2 regions of the Mycobacterium camsae genome follow, and region 1 is predicted to be linked to the other one. Evidence: riboswitches for the same ligand, from Rfam matches in the RefSeq annotation. Region 1 holds a riboswitch; the other holds the start of a gene.
What was found. Region 1 has a riboswitch for cobalamin ahead of JX552_RS14185 (PPE family protein). Riboswitches for the same ligand answer to the same signal wherever they lie in the genome.
Positions count from the first base shown of each region.

Region 1 (5,821 bases):
CTGGGTCAGTCATCCGGGTGGCCCCAAGGTGATCGATGCGATCACCAACTCCCTGGCGCTGGCGCCGGAAGCGCTCGAGCTGACCTGGCGGTCTCTCGGCGAGATCGGCAACTTGTCCTCGGCCTCGGTGCTGCACATCCTGCGCGACACCATCGAGAAGCGGCCGCCCAGCGGAAGTCCCGGTTTGATGCTGGCGATGGGACCCGGGTTCTGCGCCGAACTGGTGCTACTGCGCTGGCACTGACTCGAGGACGTCCACCGTCAGGCCGGGCCGGGGACTGAGTGCGGCGAAGTTCGCGGCCCGGATGCGCTGAGCCGGCAGCCGTAGGTCGGTTCTGGCGACCAGCCGGGCCAGCATCACCGTCATCTCGGTGATGGCCATCACCGAGCCGATGCACCGGTGCAGACCGCCGCTGAACGGGATGTACTCGTGCGGCGCGGGCTTGTCGTATCCGGGTGCGGCCGGGTCCCATCGTTGCGGACGGAATTCGGTTGGCTGGGGCCATAACTCGGGGATTCGGTGGGTGACGTAGGCGCTGAAGATGATCATCCGGCCGGTCGGGATCCGGCGGCCGTCGAACTGCAGCTCGCGCATCACCCGACGGGCTGAGATGACTCCCGGCGGGTACAGGCGAAGTGTTTCGTGCACAACGCCGTTGAGGTAGGTCAGTGCGGTAAGGTCCGTTGCGGTGGGCGCTGCACCGCCCAGCACCCGGCTCACCTCGGCGGCGGCGGTATCCCAGGCGCCCGGCCAGGTGAGCAGCGTATGGGTCGCCCAGGCGAGTGCGGCACTGGTGGTTTCATAGCCGGCGGCGATGAGCGAGACGATCTGATCGCGAATCTCGTTGTCCTGTAACGTCTGCCCTTCATCAGACCGCCCGTGCAGCAGCGTGGTCAGCATGCGGTCGTCCGGCCGTGGGTGGGCCCGGGCGTCGGCGATCTCGGCGTCCATGAACGCGTCGAGGCGCGAACGGGCCGCCATCGCTCGTCGCCAGCCGGGGGAGTTGACCAGCTGCTGCAGTCTTGTCACCTGAGGCAGGTGATGGGTCAGATCGAGCAGCGGCTGCATCTGCTCGCCCAAAAGATCCGAATGGGCGGCCATGCGCGAGCCGAACAGGCTTTCCGCCGTGCTGCGCCGCACCGCCGAGCGGAACTCCTGGTATATGTCCAGCCGTTGACCCGGACGCCAGCCGTCGATCATGCTGTCGACCGTGTCCACCATCGTCTGGATGTAGTCCTGAATCTGGCGGTGCCGCAATCCCGGGGCCACCACGCTGCGCCGGCGGCGGTGGTCTTCGCCGTCGCTGACGATCAACGCGGTCGGGCCATCGATGGGCACCAGATCCTCGAAGGTCTCCCGCCAGCTGAACGCATCGGCGTTGGCGAACACGAACCTGTTCGCCTCCGGCCCGAGCAGATAGACGAAACCGCGTCGTCCGATCCCGGCGTTGACCATCGGGCCTCGGCGCCGGTACGCCGCCAGCAACGCCTCACCGGGCGGATAGGACACCGGCTTCATTCCAGGACCTCCGACAACTCCAACCATTGCGCCTCGGCGGCGGCGACCTCATCCTCGAGTTCGCGCAATTGCTTCGTCAATCGGGTGATACCGAAGTGGTCGGACTGGTCGTGCTGGGCGAGTTCGGTGTGCTTGGCTTCGATCCGGTCGGTGAGCCGGGCCAGCTGGCGGTCGACGGAGGCCAGCTCCTTCTCGGCGGCGCGCCGCTGTGCCCCCGACATCGCTTGCTGCGATTGCGGTTTGGGTGCCGAGGGCCCGGAACTGGCCGACGATCGATTGGCCAGCGCCAGGTATTCGTCGATGCCACCGGGCAGGTGCCGCAATCGTCGGTCCACGATCGCGTACTGCTGATCGGTAACGCGCTCGAGCAGGTAACGGTCGTGCGAAACGACGATCAGGGTGCCGGCCCAGGAGTCCAGCAGGTCCTCGGTGGCGGTCAGCATGTCGGTGTCGACGTCGTTGGTCGGCTCGTCGAGCAGCAGCACATTCGGCTGCGACAGCAGCGTGAGCATCAGCTGCAGCCGGCGGCGCTGACCGCCGGACAGTTCCCCGACGCGCGCCGAGAGCTGTCCGCGGCCGAAGCCCAGCCGCTCCAGCAACTGCGTCGGCGTCATCTCGCGGCCCTCGACCTCGTAGCCGCTCTGCAACCGGCCGAGCACGTCGGCGATGCGCTCGCCGGCCAGCGCGGTCAGCTCGTCACCCTGCTGATCCAGGACCGCCAGGCGGACGGTCTTGCCGCGCTTCACCCGTCCGGTGTCGGGCTGGACGGTACCGGCGATCAGACCCAGCAGGGTGGACTTGCCCGCGCCGTTGGCCCCGACGATCCCGGTGCGTTCTCCCGGCGCGATCCGCCACTCCACGTCGCGCAGCACTTGGCGGCCGTTGTAGCAGACCGAGACGTCGAGCAGGTCGATGACGTCCTTGCCCAACCGGGCCGTTGCGAGCTTGGCCAGCTCGACGGTGTTGCGCAGCGGCGGCACGTCGGCGATCAACTGGTTGGCTGCCTCGATGCGGAACTTGGGCTTGGAGGTGCGCGCGGGGGCGCCGCGACGCAACCAGGCCAGCTCCTTGCGCATCAGGTTCTGTCGTTTGGCTTCCGACGCGGCAGCCTGCCGGTCGCGCTCGACCCGCTGTAGCACGTAGGCGGCGTAGCCGCCTTCGAACGGCTCGACGATGCCGTCGTGCACTTCCCAGGTCGCGGTCGCGACCTCGTCCAGAAACCACCGGTCGTGGGTGACGACCAGCAGCCCGCCGCTATTGCGCGCCCAGCGCTGCTTCAGGTGTCCCGCCAGCCAGGTGATGCCCTCGATGTCGAGGTGGTTGGTGGGTTCGTCGAGGGCGATCACGTCCCACTCGCCGATGAGCAACTGGGCCAGCTGCACCCGTCGGCGCTGACCCCCGCTGAGCGTGGAAACCGTTGCATCCCAGTCGATATCAGATACCAGCCCGGCGACGACGTCACGCACTTTGCCGTCGCCGGCCCACTGGTGCTCGGGTTGGTCGCCGACCAGCGACCAGCCGACGGTGTGGTCGGGATCCAGGCTGTCCGCCTGGGCCAGCGCGCTGACCCGCAGACCGCTGCGCTGGGTGACCCGCCCGGAGTCCGGCTGCAGCTCGCCAGTGAGCAGGCCCAGCAGGCTGGACTTGCCGTCGCCGTTGCGGCCGACGATGCCGATGCGCGCGCCGTCGTTGACGCCGAGGGTGACCGATTCGAAGATCACCTGGGTCGGATACGCCAGGTGGACGGCCTCGGCTCCGAGCAGATGTGCCACTGGACTGAGGCTACCGGCCGCCTGGTCCGCTACCGACGCGGCCGTGGGGATGCGACAATGCACCGGTTAGGCAATGACGATGCAGGAAGCCGGTGTGAAACCGGCGCGGTCCCGCCACTGTAATCGGGGAGCGACCCTCATACGCCACGGCGAATAGCTGGAAGGCGAGGCGAGCGTTGATCCGAGAGCCAGGATACTCGCGTCATCGCGTCCTGCGACCCGGGGCGGTGTACCCCGAGAGAGCGATCGTCGTCCGATGTCTACTCGGCTTCTTTTGTGTGATTTTTCAACGCTGACAACATTTTCCGTCTTCGGCCGGGTGGTCGTGCAATGACCGCCCCGATCTGGATGGCCGCACCGCCGGAGGTGCACTCGGCGCTGCTCAGTAGCGGCCCCGGCGCTGGCCCGCTCTTGGCCGGGGCGGCGGCCTGGAGTTCGCTGAGCGCCAGCTATGCGGAAACGGCCCAGGATCTGGCCGCGGTGCTGGCGGCCGTAGCGGCCGGTGACTGGACCGGCCCGACCGCCCAGGCATACGCGGCCGCCCATCTGCCGTCTCTGGCATGGCTGCATCAGGCGTCGGCTGACAGCGCCGCGCAGGCTGCCCGGCAGGAGACCGCGGCCACTGCCTGGACCGCCGCGCTGGCCGCAATGCCCACGCTGGCGGAGCTGGCCGCCAACCATGCCGCCCACGCCGCCTTGATCACGACGAATTTCTTTGGCATCAATACGATTCCGATTGCGCTGAACGAGGCCGACTACGTGCGGATGTGGATCCAGGCCGCGACCACGATGAGCACCTATCAGGACGTGGCCGCGGCCGCGGTGTACACCGCGACCCCGCCCGCGGCGGCGCCTGAGATCGTTACCACCGGCGCCCTGGCCGCCGCCGACGATCTTCCGCCCGACCGGCAGAACGACTTCTATCAGTGGCTTACCGACATCGGATACATAGACTTCTACGACCGTTACATCCAGCCGCTGATCGACGCGCTGTCCAACGTTCCTTTCTTCCATGCGCTGTTCGGCGGATTCGATCCGTATCTGGTCATTCTCGGAAACCCGCTCAGTTACCTGAGTCCGTTCAATGTCGCGTTCGCCCTCGGCTATCCGATGGATATCGGTACCTACATCCTGTTGCTGTCGCAGATGTTCTCGTTCGTTGCGCTGGATCTCACCGCGGCGTTCGCCTCGGGCAATCCCACGACCATCGGGTTCACCATCCTGTTCGTCACCGTCGAAATCATCGGCACCGTCATCACCGACACCATCGCTCTGCTGAAGACGCTGCTCGAACAGACCGTCGTGCTGTTGGCGGTAGTGGTGCCGTTGCTGACCGCTCCATTGGCGCCGTTGGCGGCAGGCGCGGTGCTGGCGCCGATCGGCGTCAAGGGGCTGGTCGCCCTGGCCGCTACCCCGGCCGCGCCGCCCACGGCGCCGCCGGTCACCCCGCCGCTGGCGGCCCTGGCTCCGACGGTGCCGGCCCCCACGTACTCGCCGGCCCCGGCCGAGGTGACCGGGTCGGCTCCGACGCCCGGGGCGACCCCACCGACCGCGGCGCCACCGACTTTCGCCAGTACCGGAGTGGGTCTGGGTTTGGGAGCCGGCATGGAGAGCTTCGGCTATGTGGTGGGTGACCTGTGGTCGGTGTCCCGCGAGGCGGCGGGCTCGGGTGCTCGCAGGAAGGCGCCGGAACCCGGCGGCGCCGAGGCGCCCACAGCTGCGGCGGCGCCCCAGGAACCGACTGGCGCGCCGAAGCGACGGCGGGCCAAGCTCAGGCAGCCGGGTCGGGGCTACGAGTACATGGAGTACATGGATCCGGAGCCAGAGGTGTCCGCGTCGGGAAAGGGCGCGACGAGAATGGGCTTCACCGGAACTGCGTCGCAGGTGCAATCTGCTGCGGCCGCGGGCCTCAGAACGCTGGCCAAGGACGAGTTCGGGATCGGGCCGCGCGTACCACTGCTGCCGGGGATGTGGGAAGCCGACCAGGACGCGGGGTAATCGAGCACACGCGTCGACGTTTCCGCGATCGTCAAACCCGCTGTCACGCTTGGCGACTCAATATGGCCAGGTCGGGCGACCAGGGGCGCCCGCCGGCAAACACCGTGACCCAGACCACACCTCTCGGTCGATGTGCCATGATGTCCTCGCTGGTCAAGGCCGACGTCAGGAGCATTGAGGAGCAGTGGTGGATCTCAATTTGTCGATGGTCACGCGACCGGTCGAGCGGCTGGTAGCCACCGCTCAGAACGGTCTGGAGGTGCTCCGCCTGGGCGGGCTGGAGACGGGCAGCGTCCCGTCGCCGTCCCAGGTCGTCGAGAGCGTGCCGATGTACAAGCTGCGACGATACTTCCCGCCGGACAACCGGCCCGGCCAGCCGCCGGTGGGCCCGCCGGTGCTTATGGTGCACCCGATGATGATGTCCGCCGACATGTGGGATGTCACCAGGGAGGACGGCGCGGTCGGCATCTTGCACGCCAGCGGGCTGGACCCGTGGGTCATCGACTTCGGTTCCCCGGACAAGGTCGAAGGT
Region 1 is NZ_CP070973.1:3,351,452-3,357,272, forward strand. It holds partial or broken gene JX552_RS14170 (type III polyketide synthase) at 1-244, shown strand, start outside; gene JX552_RS14175 (cytochrome P450) at 227-1,510, opposite strand; gene JX552_RS14180 (ABC-F family ATP-binding cassette domain-containing protein) at 1,516-3,291, opposite strand; cobalamin riboswitch at 3,324-3,510, shown strand; gene JX552_RS14185 (PPE family protein) at 3,622-5,289, shown strand; gene JX552_RS14190 (acyl-CoA synthetase) at 5,474-5,821, shown strand, end outside.

Region 2 (5,821 bases), 2.3 Mb from region 1:
TCTACGGCAAGGATCGTGCGCAGATCCCGATGTACCTCGGGTATGCGTTCCGCGCCATGAACACTCACGGCCGGGCACTGTTCACCCTGGCGCACCGCGCGATGGCCGGACAGAACGAGGACGACTACGTCATCACCGACGGAGAGCGCATCTGCAGCACCGCGATCGGCTGGAACTTCGGTGACGGCCACATGCACAATGAGCAACTGATTGCGGCGATGCAACGGCGCTGCCGATTCGAGCCCGGCGAGGTGCGCGTGGTCCTGCTGGACGCGCAGCCGATCCACCGGCAGATCCAGCGTTATCGGTTAGTCGATGCCGCCACAGGCGAATTCGAGCACGGCTATGTCCGGGTGGCCGACATGGTGACCCGCCAGCCCTGGGCCGACGACGTCCCGGTCGTGGTGGAGGACTGACGCCGGCGAGCTGGCGGCACCTCCCGCTTGCGGGGGAACGCAAAAGCACCTCATTTCGGCACGAAATGGGTGCCTTTGCGGTTGTTCCCGCTACTCGGCCCGCACCTGTTGCGCGGCGGTGACCATGTTGCGCAGTGACGCCGTCACCTCGCCCACGTTGCGGGTCTTCAACCCACAGTCCGGATTCACCCAAAGCCGTTCAGCGGGGACGGCTTTGAGTGCAGCCCTGAAAGACGCGGCCATCTCCTCGGTGCTGGGCACCCGCGGCGAGTGGATGTCGTAGACGCCCGGTCCCACACTGTTGGCGAAGCCGATCGCGTTCAGGTCGTCCAGCACCTCCATGTGCGAGCGCGCCGCCTCGATGGAGGTGACGTCGGCGTCCAGGTCTGCGATCGCGGAAATCACCTCGCCGAACTCCGAATAGCACAGGTGGGTGTGGATCTGGGTCGAGTCCGCGACGCCGGAGGTGGCCAGCCGGAAAGAGCTCACGGCCCAGGACAGATACTCGTCTTGGTCGGCCCGGCGCAGCGGCAGCAGCTCCCGCAGGGCCGGCTCGTCGACCTGGATCACCGCGATACCCGCGGACTGCAGATCCACCGTCTCGTCCCGGATCGCCAGCGCCACCTGGTTGGCGGTGTCGGCCAGGGGCTGGTCGTCTCGGACGAACGACCACGCCAGAATGGTGACCGGTCCGGTCAGCATGCCCTTCACCGGCTTGTCGGTCAGCGACTGCGCATAGGTGATCCAGTCGACCGTCATCGGATGGGTGCGGGCCACGTCACCGAACAGGATCGGCGGACGCACGCAGCGGCTCCCGTAAGACTGCACCCAGCCGTTGTGGGTGGCGAAAAAGCCGTCCAGCTGCTCGGCGAAGTATTGCACCATGTCGTTGCGCTCGGGCTCACCGTGCACCAGCACGTCAATGCCCAGTTCCTCCTGCAGCGCGATGACGTCGGCAATCTCCTGCTTCATCCGCCGCTCGTACTCGGTCTGGTCGATCTCACCGGAACGCAGCGCGGCTCGGGCGATTCGGATCGCCGAGGTCTGCGGGTAGGACCCGATCGTCGTGGTCGGCAGCACCGGCAGTCGCAGGCGGGCCCCCTGGGCGGCCCGACGCTCGGCGGGATCACCACGGTGAACGCCGGACGCGACGATCGAGTCGATGCGGGTCCGCACCTGGTCGTTGTGCAACCGAGGGTCGCTCATGCGGGAGGCCGCCGTGGCATTGGAGGCCGCGATCTCGTCGGCGATGGCGTCGCGTCCCTCGCGTAGCGCCCGGGCCAGCACGACCACCTCGCGGACCTTCTCCTCGCCGAAGGCCAACCAACTGCGCAGGTTGTCGTCGAGATCGGTCTCGAGGTCCAACGCATACGGCACGTGCAGGGTGGAGCACGAAGTCGAAACAGCCACTGCGCCCACGGATTTCAGCAGCGGCGTCAGCTTGCCCAGCGCGGCCTCCAGATCGGTGCGCCAGACGTTGCGGCCGTCGACGATGCCGGCCACCAGCGTCTTGCCCGCCAACTCCGGAACCGCCGCCACCGCGGTATCGGGTCCGTACACCAGGTCGACGCCGATCGCCTCGACCGGCGTGCGGGCCAGCCCCGCCAACGCGGCGCCCGGGTCACCGAAGTAGGTGGCGACGTGGATGGCCGGGCGATTGGCCACCGTACCGAGGGAGTTGTAGACGGCTTCGGCCAGCGCGGGAGCGTCGGGGGAGATGTCGGTGACCAGCCCGGGCTCGTCGAACTGCACCCACTGCGCCCCGCCGTCGGCGAGCAGGGACAACAGCTTGGAATAGATCGGCATCAGCTCCTGCAGCCGCTCGATCGGTGGGCTCGCCCCGTCCACCGCCTTGCTGAGCAGCAGGAAGGTGATTGGCCCGATGATCACCGGACGTGCCGGAATATCTTGGGAATGAGACTCTTTCAACTCGGACAGCACCTTGTCCGCGTTCAGCGAAAACCGGGTCGACGGCCCAATCTCGGGAACCAGGTAGTGATAGTTGGTGTCGAACCACTTCGTCATCTCCAGCGGGGCGACCTCGTCGTTGCCGCGCGCGGCGACGAAGTAGCGGTCCAACTCGTCGGAGATCCCGCTGACCCGGGCCGGCAGCGCGCCCAGTAGCACCGAGGTGTCCAGCATCTGGTCGTAGTAGGAGAACGTGTTGATCGGCACCGAGTCCAGCCCGGCGGCCGCCAGCTCCGACCAGGTGTCGCGGCGCAGGGTGGCCGCGACGGACTCCAGGTCGGAGCGACTGGTGCGGCCGGCCCAGTACCCTTCGGTAGCCCGCTTGAGTTCGCGGCGCGGGCCGATCCGGGGGGAACCGGTGATGGTGGCGGTGAACTTCCGAAAATTTGTTGTGCTCACAAGCGGTCCTTCATTCGACGGTATGGTCACCGCCCGCGGACGCGCAGCCGATCAGCCGGGCGGTGCGCTGGAACCCGCGTACCACCTCGGCTGGCTGGCCAAACGCCCTTTCCACGAGGCGATGTGCCGCCGGGCGCGGCGCGCCCGGCACAGCTGGCAGGTCTTCGGACTCGCGGGCGCGCACCGAGAAGATGCACCTACTGGCCGTCGCTTCCCAGTCCCAGATCGCTCCAAGGACCAGTGCTGTGTGACGGCGGTCGTTCCTGCATACCGCTGCGGGACAGTCCCGGATTCTCACCGGGTTCCCTCTCGCGAGGCGGGTGTGCCTCGCTCGATGCCGGCGCCGCGGGGGCGTCGGCAGACCAGTTGCGAGGCTAACGCTACTCTGCCCGGCGCGACGGTCAGCGCACGGGAGCTAGTGCGTCAGCGATCGGGACCTCCCCGTTGTTGAAGTCGATGGTGCGGCGGATCGTCGCATCGTCGGCCAGCGCGGCCGCGACGACGGCCGCGACATCCTCCCGCGACACCTCGCCCTTGGCTTTGCCCACCGCGATGTGTCCGGTGCCTGGTTCCAGGGTCAGCCGGCCCGGCCCGAGCACGGTCCAGTCGAGATCGCTGGCGCGTAGGTGGGCGTCGGCGGCGGCCTTGGCTTCGGCGTACGCGAAGAACGAATTCTCCGGCGGGACGCCATGTCCGGGCCCCGCACCGAAATACGACACCATCACGAAACGCCGGACGCCGGCCCGGCCGGCGGCGTCGATCACGCGGATGGCCGCATCGCGGTCCACGGCGTACGTGCGTGCCGGGGTGCCGCCACCGGCCCCGGCGGTGAAGACGACCGCGTCATGTCCGGCCAGTAGCTTGGCCAGCGCGTCGGTGTCGAGTTGCTCGATGTCGGCGGTGATCGCCTCGGCGCCGGTGGCCGCCACGTCGTCGCCGTGGTCCGGGTTACGGAATACCGAGCTGACGCGGTCACCGCGCCCGGTGAGAATCCGGGCCAAGTGCAGAGCGACCTTGCCGTGGCCGCCGATAACAACGATGTGCGCCATGCTTCGACGCTACCCGCGCTACTGCCCGGCGCGAACCGCGACACCGCGCAGGACGGTGTCGCGAGCGAGGATGAGCGACGAACGGGCGCCCACCGCGCGCAAGATGTTCTCCGGTATCCACTGCATGCCGATGATGCTGCGGGCCAGCATGGTGATGCTGGGCGCGTCGATCCGGATTTCTGCGGAGCGAATGCCTTCGGACAGAAGCGATTTCATCTGTCGCAGGCGAGTGGTGTACGACCAGCCGGGGTTGGCGGTGTTCGGGGGTGACTGACGCATCCAGGCGAGCTGGATCCGGAACTCGTCGGAGAACTGGCCCAGCGCATTGACGTTGACCCAACTCAGCGCGTCCAGCTTCTCGACCGGCGTCGCCTGGGCGCGCAACACATCCACCCAGCCCGCTTCCACCTTCTGGCCGAAGGAACGCATGATCGAGGCCAGGAGTTCGTCTTTGGACCCGATGACGCGATATACGGTCCCCGTGCCCAGACCCGCCGCCGCCGCGATGTCTCTGATCGTGGTGACTTCATATCCCTTGCGGCCGAACTCCGTTCGCGCCACCGCGCGCAACTGGGCCGCCTTGTCGCTGGGGCCGGCCTCGCTGTCGTCGGCCCAGGATGCGATGACAGCGCCGGCCGCGGCGAAGGCCTGCGACCCGTCCAGAGCTTCGTCGGCAGGCGGCCGAGAGGCCAACCCCTGCAGAATAATCCGGCACATCAGGGCGGCCACCTGGTCGGCGGAGGAGTTGTGCCGAATGACGTCGAGCCCGACTTGCAGCATGGTCTGGCAGATCCGGTCGGCCAGCGTCGGGAGATCGATATCGGCCTTGATGTAGCCGCTCCATCTGGCGGCGCGCAAGGTCTGCAGCATCGCCTCCTGGATGGCGGCCGGCCGCTGCTGCGTCAGCTTCATCAGTTCGGGATCGGTGCTCGGACCCTCGTAGAACGACATTTGCAGGGCGGCCCGATGGCGAACGGCGCAGTTGGCGATCGCCGAGCCCAACTCGATGATCTTCTCGGCGGCCGGCCGCGAGTCCGGTTCGTCCAATCTGGCCTGGGCGCTCTGCCCGATGCGGGTCAGATCGGTTTGGTAGCGGCGAATGAGTTCGACGAGGATCGCTTCCTTGGACTCGAAATGGTGGTAAAGGCTGCCCGGCAGGATGCCTGCCGCATCGGCGATCTCCTGCAGTGAGGTCCGCAGGCCCGACGAGGCGATCAGCGACGCCGCGGTCTCGAGGATTTCGGTCCGGCGAGTGCCGGATTCGAGGGAGCTCCCGGTCATGGTCGGCTGAAAGCGCAGGAGCGCTGTGCCGGCAAGGTGCGCAAGTCGTCCTCCTGCTGAACCAAATCTTTGGTAGAGGCTATCAGACTCGCCGGGCCAAACGTGCTGCTGAGAGACCGTTGCCGGGGCGGGCGAACCCATCATCCTAGGGCGCAGTCGGCGCGCCCGTCAGCCTCCGACACCGCGACGGGCGAGCTGCAAAGAGCCGACCGAGTCCGCGACCGGCGCCGGTGGCGACCGCGACCTGGCCGGCGAAATCCACAGCGTCAGTTATCGTGGCTCTTCTTTACCAGGAGTGCACCGACTTCGGTGAGATAACGGTCCGATCCGCCGTGGAACGCGCTCCAGCCCAACAGGCGCTTGAGATAAAGGTGAGCGTCGTGCTCCCAGGTGTAGCCGATACCGCCGAAAATCTGTATTGCCGTGTCGCCGACGGTGGCCAGCCGCCCGGCGTAGGCCTTGGCCCGCACGGCGGCGAGATGTCTTTCCGCGGTAAAGTTCTCGGCCGCCCACAGGGCGTGGATCACCCCGCTGCGGGCCAGCTCCACTGTCTCGAACATGTCGACGCACAGGTGCTGTATCGCCTGGAAGGACCCGATGGGCGCGCCGAACTGATTGCGTGTCTTGGCATATTCGATGGCCATGCCCATGACGGCAGTGGCGGCTCCCAAGGCATCGGCGGCCATGGCGATCAGCACGTCGTCGATG
Region 2 is NZ_CP070973.1:5,633,758-5,639,578, reverse strand. It holds gene JX552_RS23940 (DUF3556 domain-containing protein) at 1-416, shown strand, start outside; gene metE (5-methyltetrahydropteroyltriglutamate--homocysteine S-methyltransferase) at 507-2,783, opposite strand; cobalamin riboswitch at 2,922-3,165, opposite strand; gene JX552_RS23930 (SDR family oxidoreductase) at 3,185-3,832, opposite strand; gene JX552_RS23925 (TetR/AcrR family transcriptional regulator) at 3,851-5,113, opposite strand; gene JX552_RS23920 (acyl-CoA dehydrogenase family protein) at 5,380-5,821, opposite strand, start outside.
Region 2: linked by a shared signal. The riboswitch ahead of metE (5-methyltetrahydropteroyltriglutamate--homocysteine S-methyltransferase) and the one ahead of JX552_RS14185 (PPE family protein) in region 1 are both predicted to bind cobalamin.